2 linked regions of the Pyxidicoccus xibeiensis genome follow. The protein of the gene in region 1 interacts with the protein of each later gene in a pairwise test. Links are inferred from orthologs where the notes say so. Each region holds a gene or a part of one and is shown on either strand. Other genes may lie near its edges.

The links. Proteins that work in one complex are often made in the same cells at the same time.
Region 2: the proteins of LXT23_RS38040 (region 1) and lysA interact in binary tests that used the Escherichia coli proteins (3 or more experiments, as listed by UniProt). The link is inferred for Pyxidicoccus xibeiensis from one-to-one orthologs.

What each region holds. Positions count from the first base shown.
Region 1 is NZ_JAJVKV010000012.1:295,505-299,736, reverse strand. What follows is about bases 678-3,493. They hold LXT23_RS38040 (response regulator transcription factor), read right to left. Parts: upstream 2,538-3,493; coding sequence 1,818-2,537; downstream 678-1,817. Other genes in these bases: LXT23_RS38035 (serine hydrolase domain-containing protein), read right to left, coding at 2,547-3,493; LXT23_RS50485 (sensor histidine kinase), read right to left, coding at 678-1,821. Also shown: LXT23_RS38050 (GFA family protein), read left to right, coding at 1-349; more of LXT23_RS50485, read right to left, coding at 364-677; more of LXT23_RS38035, read right to left, coding at 3,494-3,839; LXT23_RS38030 (hypothetical protein), read right to left, coding at 4,060-4,232. UniProt on the Escherichia coli protein: Response regulator member of the two-component regulatory system CpxA/CpxR which responds to envelope stress response by activating expression of downstream genes including cpxP, degP, dsbA and ppiA.
Region 2 is NZ_JAJVKV010000019.1:23,181-26,024, forward strand. It holds lysA (diaminopimelate decarboxylase), read right to left. Parts: upstream 2,122-2,844; coding sequence 880-2,121; downstream 1-879. Other genes in the region: dapA (4-hydroxy-tetrahydrodipicolinate synthase), read right to left, coding at 1-863; lptM (LPS translocon maturation chaperone LptM), read right to left, coding at 2,118-2,360; LXT23_RS44000 (TIGR04551 family protein), read right to left, coding at 2,363-2,844. UniProt on the Escherichia coli protein: Specifically catalyzes the decarboxylation of meso-diaminopimelate (meso-DAP) to L-lysine. Is not active against the DD- or LL-isomers of diaminopimelate.

The DNA.
Region 1 (4,232 bases):
CCGCGCCCGCTTCCTCGAGGGCACTGACGTCCTCAAGGCGTTCCGCCTCACGCCCAAGTCGACGACCCGCCGGGTCGTCGCCATCTGCTGCAACACGCCCGTCTTCCTCGAGTTCAAGGGCGGCCACTGGCTCAGTCTCTATGCCAGCCTCTGGCCCGCGGGAACGCGGCCCCCAGTCGAGCTGCGGACGATGACGAGCGACCTTCCGGCCGGCTCGGTGCTTCCCGATGATGTCCCGGCAGGGACGTGGCAGTCGGTCTCCTTCTTCGCCAGGCTCTTGGGCGCGTGGATTGCCATGGGGTTCCGGAGCCCGGACCTCGCCTTCGTCAAAGGCGAGCTCCAGGTCTGACGCCCACGACGTGCTCACGCAGGGGCGGATGACTCTGCCGGGGACTGCGGTGCTCTCGGCAGCGTGAGCGTCACGCGCGTGCCTCCTTCGGGCCCGCTGTGGAAGCCGAGCGTGCCGCCATGGGCCTCCACGATGCGGCGCACCAGAGTGAGCCCCAGCCCCACGCCGCCGGTGTCCCTCGTGCGGCTACGGTCCGTGCGGAAGAAGGGGGCGGAGAGGCTCGGCAGGTCGGCGGCGCTGATGCCGATGCCCCGGTCCTCCACCTCCACGTGGACGGCGCCCGCGTCCGCACGGGCCCGCAGCGTCACCGGGCTGCCGGGCTCCGAGTACTTGCGCGCGTTGTCGAGCAGGTTGTGCACCGCGCGCCGCAGGAGCACCGCGTCCCCCTCCAGCGCCGGCAGCCCGGGGGCCAGCTCCAGGTGGAGCGGGCACTCGCGGTGGCCCTGCTGGAAGCGCTCGGCGGTGTCGCGCAGGAAGTCGGCGGGATTCAGGGCGCTGCGCTGGACGCCGAGGCCGGGCTGCCCGGCCTGGTTGGCGGCGAGGTCGAGCCTCGCCATCTGCAGCACGCCGTCCACCAGCTGTTGCAGCTCGCCGAGGTCGCGGCGCAGCTCCGGCAGGCGCCTGGCCAGCTCGTCCGGCTGGCCCTCCTCGACGAGGTCCAGCGTGACGCCCAGCCGGGCCAGGGGCGTGCGCAGCTCATGGGACACGTTGGCCAGCAGTTCCTTCTGGCCCCGGATGAGGGCCTCCATCCGCCCGGCCATCTCGTCGAACGTGCGCCCCAGCTCCGCCACCTCGTGACGGCCCTTCAGTCGCGCGCGGGCGGCCAGGCGGCCCTGGCCGAACTCCCGGACCACCGCCGTCAGCCGCTCCAGCGGCGCGGTGAGCGCCCGCGCCATCGGGAAGGCCAGGCCCGCCAGCACGAGCAGCTCGAAGACCAGCATGCCGGCCATGAACTCTCTCGTCGTGAAGCGACGCGGGTTCTGCGTCACCACGTAGCCAGCGAGCGTGTCGCCATGCCACACGGGGGTGACGTAGTACACGAAGGTCTCATCCTGGAAGAACCACAGCTGCCGGTCCATCAGGTCGCGCAGCGCCTCGGCCGTGAGGGGCTTCACGGGAGGTTGGCCCCACAGCTTCTCGTCCCTCAGATAGCGCAGCTCCTTGGCCGTGAGTGGCTGCAAGGGAGGCTGGACCGACGAGGCCAGCAACGCTCCACCGGGTCCGTACAGGGTGGCCCGCGTGCCCTTCGCGGCGGCGGGCGGCCCCAGCTCCCGGGCCAGCGATGGAGACTTCGCGCTGGCCAGCTCGGCCAGGCGCAGGGCCTCCATCCGGAACTCCGTGACATCCATGGTGAGGGAAGACGTCGCCCTGAGGGCCCCCGGGAGCGCCACGGATGAGCCCACCAGCATCAGCAGGCCATACGCGTAGATGCGCCAGAACATCCGGCGCGGCCGGGGCACCTTCCCGCTCACGGGCCGTCTCCCTGCTCCAACACGTAGCCCACGCCGCGCACCGTCTTGAGCAGCCGGGGATTGCGCGCATCGTCTCCCAGCTTCTGGCGCAGCCGGGACACGTGCACGTCGATGGCACGGTCCACCGGCCCCTCCAGGCCGCCGCTCGCCAGCTCCAGGAGCTGCTCGCGAGACAGCACCCGCCCGGCCCGCTCCGCGAGCGCGCAGAGCAAGGAGAACTCGTGCTGCGTGAGCGCCAGCTCCTGCCCGTTCAGCGCGGCCCGCCGGCCCGCCCGGTCCAGCGTGAGCGGCCCCACGCGCAGCACGTCGCGCGCCGGGCCCAGCAAGCCTCGGCTGCGGCGCACCTGCGCGGTGATGCGCGCCAGCAGCTCGCGCGAGGAGAAGGGCTTGGACACGTAGTCGTCCGCGCCCAGCTCCAACCCCATCACCCGGTCCGCCTCTTCGCCGCGCGCGGTGAGCATGAGGATGGGCACCGCCGAGCGCGCCCGCAGCTCGCGACACACGGTGAGCCCGTCCTTCCGGGGCAGCATGACATCAATGAGGATGGCATCGAAGGTGCGCCGCGCCGCCTCGGCCAGCCCGCGCTCTCCGTCGTGCGCACAGCAGGTCCGCACGCCGTGGCGCTCCAGGTACTCGGCCGTGAGCCGGGCCAGGTGTGTGTCGTCCTCGATGAGCAGGACCTCGATGGGGGCCTGCGGCGCCGTGGAGCCTGTCATGGCCATAACCTAGCGCGCCGTGGCCGCCCCTTGCGCCTTGGGCGCCTCTGCCGCGACAGGCGGAGGGCCAACGCCCACCAGGGCGAGCGCGCGGGGGCTGAAGTCCATGAAGAAGACGGACTCGTCGGGCCTCGGCCCGGACTCATTCGGCGGGGTGAACATCCGCACCACGACCAGCCGGTGCTCGGGGACGACGAGCACGTACTGCCCGAGGTCTCCATTGGAGTTGAAGCCCACGAGGGGGCCCTTCTCCACGGTGGCGTGCCTCAGGTTGCGCCCGCGCACCTCCTTCTTGAGGGCCGGCAGCCGCGAGCCCAGCGCCTCGAAGTAGGCCTGCGAGTCCGTGAAGGTCCGGCCCTTCAGCGGGGTCATGTCCTGGATGAGCGCGTCGGGCACACCCGCCTTCTTCCACGCGTCGAGGAGCGCGTCGTCCACCGAGAGCCGCACCCAGGCGTACTGGGGCCACCACAACAGTCCTCCGGGGGAGAACACGCCTTCTCCCGGCGTCGTGGCCTGCTTCACCCACTCGGCCGGCAGGAGGCGGCGCCCCAGCCACAGGCCACCGTCGAGCATCAGCTGCCCGAGCTTCGCCAAATCTCGCGGCCGGAGCTGCACGCCCGCCATGACCTGCGGGTTGCCCGCATCGTCCAGGCTCCAGCTGAAGTCGGTGATGCCCATGAGCCGGAAGAGGGCGTCCGAGAGGTAGCGGTCCAGCCGCTTGCCCGACACCTTCTGGACGACGGCGGCCAGCAGGTTGACGGCCTTGTTGTTGTAGCGGAAGGAGGTGCCCGGCGGCTCGGTCAGCTCCGCCGCCAGGGCGAGCTTCACGAAGTCCGGGCTCCGGTAGATTTCCTCCGTCGTCGGGTCCGACTGGAGCCCCGACGTATGGGTGAGCAGGTGGCGCAGGGTGATGTCCTTCTTGCGGCCCTGGTTCCACTCCGGGAAGTACGTGTGCAGGTGCACGTCCAGGGACGCAATCTTCCCATCCGCCAGCAGCTTCAGCACCGCGAGCCCCGCGACGGACTTGGTGACGGACATCGCCTCGATGCGCGCGGGGGCGTGGCCGAAGGACCACTCGCCCACGAGCTTCCCGTTCTTCACGATGACCACGGCGCTCGACTTCGATTCCTCGGCGCGCTGGAGGAACTGCCGCAGGGCCTCGGGGTCGATGCCCTCCGCCTCGGCCGAGCCGGCGCGCGGAAGGTCCGGTGGCGCCGCAAAGGCCGCGGGGGCCCGCAGCAGGAGCGCGGTGGCGAGGAGCAGCAAGGGCACGAAGCGGAGTGAATGCGGATGACGGGACATGGAACCTCCCTGGGCCCGAAGGCCGGTTGGACGGTTCGCACTCCACGCTCCGCATGTCTCGGGCGTATGTGCCGCGTGTAAACGAATGTAACGGGCGCGCTCTTTTCGTCTGACGAGCGGGACCCTTTTCACATCCACCTCTCAGGGAGAGGTCATCTCCCTGAGAGGTGTCTCAACAATTCGTCATGCTACAGGTTGGGCTCTTGAGGGAGTGAGACCTTCAATCTCCCCCAGACTTTATTGAGACCACCTCCATCACGGCTCCTAACGACTGAAGTTCACACTTGAGGAACTCCATTTCAACTCTGGTTCCGTCCGCAATTCGCCCAGGAATCCGCCGGGACAGTGCACTTGTGGCCGCGAGCTCCAATCCCAGCACCTCGCGAAGCTTGC
Region 2 (2,844 bases), on another replicon or contig:
CGCAGCTCGTCGCGCAGCTTCGACGCGTTCGGCTCGCTCATGGGCACCAGCGGCAGGCGCAGCTCCGGGCCGAACAGGCCCATCACGTGCAGCGCCCACTTCACCGGGATGGGGTTGGACTCCACGAAGAGCAGCCGGTGCAGGCTGTTCATCCGCACCTGGATGTCGCGGGCCTTCGCGATATTCCCCGCGCGCGCCTCCGCGACGAGGTCCGCCATCATCCGCGGCGCCACGTTGGAGGACACGGAGATGACGCCCTTGCCGCCGCAGGCGATGAAGGGCAGCACGGTGAAGTCGTCGCCGGATAGCAGCGTCATCCGCTCGCCGCACTTCTCCAGGATTTCGAGCGCGCGGAAGAGGTTGCCGGTGGCCTCCTTGATGGCCACCACCTCGGGGAGGTCGCACAGGCGCTGCACCGTCTCCGGCAGCATGTCCACGCCCGTCCGGCCCGGCACGTTGTAGGCGATGATGGGGAAGCCCGGGTGCGCGCGCGCGATGGCGCGGAAGTGCTCCACCAGGCCCGCCTGCGAGGGCTTGTTGTAGTACGGCGTGACGATGAGCGTGCCGTCCGCGCCCGTCTCACGCACGCGCTTCACGTTGTCGATGGCCTCGGCGGTGCTGTTGGAGCCGCCACCGCCCACCACCGCGACGCGACCTTTCGACTCCTCCACCGCGACCTTCACCGCGCGGGCCCGCTCGTCGGCCGTCATCGTCACGGACTCGCCGGTGGTGCCCATCGGAATCAGGACACTGGTGCCGCCCTCAATCTGGTAGCGCACCAGGGCCCGGTAGGCCTGCTCGTCGAACGCCCCGTCGCGAAACGGGGTGGCGAGCGCCGTCATGGAGCCTTCGAAGGTCTTCATGCCGGCGCTTATATGTTCAGGCCCGCTCGCCGCGCCAGAGATCCTCGACCCGCTCCCGTTCGCGGACGACCCTCCAGGCCTCCCCGTCCACCATCACCTCGGCCGGGCGGGGTCGGGAGTTGTAGTTGGAAGCCATGCTCATCCCGTAAGCCCCGGCACTCATGAAGGCGTACAGCTCGCCCGCCTGGGGGAGGACCAGGGGCCGGGCCCTGGCCAGCACGTCGGTGGACTCACACACCGGCCCCACGACGTCCACCTCCACCGGCTTGCCCCGGCGCTTCACCAGAGGCTGCAGGGCGTGGTGGGCCTCGTAGAGGGCGGGGCGGAGCAAGTCGTTCATGCCCGCGTCCACCACGACGAAGTGCTTGGCGGGCGTCTGCTTCCGGTACAGCACGCGGGTGAGCAGCACGCCGGCGTTGCCCACCAGCGCCCGCCCCGGCTCCAGCACCAGGTGCGCGCCGGTGTCCCGCGTCGCCTCCAGCACGGTGCGCGCGTAGTCCTCGGGGGACGGCGGCGTCTCGTCCGTGTAGGTGATGCCCAGGCCGCCGCCCACGTCCAGGTATGCCAGCGGGTGGCCCTGCGCCTTCAGCGCCGTATACAGGCCGGCCACCTTGGTGAGCGCGGCGCGCATGGGCGAGGTGCGGGTGAGCTGCGAACCGATGTGGCAGTCCAGCCCGGCCGCGCGCACGCCCTTGAGCTTCTTCGCCCGCGCATAGAGGGCGACAGCCTCCTCGAAGGGCACGCCGAACTTGGACGTCTTCAGCCCGGTGGAGATGTGGCGGTGCGTGCGCGCGTCCACGTCCGGATTCACGCGGAGCGCGAACGGGGCGCGCTTGCCCAGCCGGCGGCCCACCGCGTCCAGCGCGTCCAGTTCCTCGGCGCTCTCCACGTTGAACAGGAGGATGCCCGCGGCCAGCGCCGCCTCCATCTCCTGCTGCGTCTTGCCCACGCCGGCGAACACCGTCTTCGCCACGTCGCCGCCCACGTGCCGCACGCGAGCCAGCTCGCCGCCGGAGACGATGTCGAAGCCGCCGCCCAGCCCGGAGAACAGCTTGAGGATGGCCAGGTTGGAGTTGGCCTTCACCGAGTAGCAGATGAGGTGCGGCGTGCTCCCGAAGGCCTCCGACACCACCCGGAAGTGCCGGGTGAGCGTGGCGGCGGAGTACACGTAGGTGGGCGTGCCCGCCGCGTCGGCAATGGCCGGCAGCGGCACGCCCTCAGCGTGCAGCACGCCCTTGCGCCAGTTGAAGTGGTTCACTGTGCCTCGGAGCCCGGCGTCTCGGAGCCCGGGGCGAAGGTGCCCGCGTCCGGGGAGGGGGTGATGGAGGGCCCCGACGGCTCGATGGGGCCCCTGCCGGGCTCCTGCGGCGGAGGCTGCGTCTCCGTGGGAGGCGCGGGAGGCGGGCTCGGCGGCCGGGGCGAGCCCTTGATGCCGCACGCCACCAGCACCAGCGCGAGGCTGGCGGCGACCCAGAAGGACGAGTGGACGCGGCGCATGGCTAGAAGTTGATTCCCAGCCAGCCGCGGATGGTCTGCGGCGTCTCCAGCTCCCTGCGCAGCGTGGGGGCGTACTCCTGCAGGCCGCTCATCGGGAAGAGGATGCCGTAGGCGACGCCCGCGACGAAGCCGTCCTCCGTCTTGTAGTCCGCGCCGATGTTGGCCTCGAGCCCCAGCGCCTTGTTCTCGAAGGAGGGCGTGGACTCCGCGTAGAGCGCCTGCGAGTAGATGAGGCGACCGTACAGGTCGAAGCCCTCGGTGACGGTGTACTTCACCGACGGGCGCACATAGAAGGCGTCCGTCACGCCGCCGATGATTTCGCGCCAGAGGATGAGGTCCACGCGGTAGTCACGGTTGAAGCGGAAGTTGCGGATGGCGTTGTCGCCGCACCCGCCCGCGTCACACTCGTACTGGGGGCCCTCGAAGTCGCCGGCCACCGTCTCATCGCGATCGCCGGAGCCGGCACGGCCCGGCTGGTTGCCGA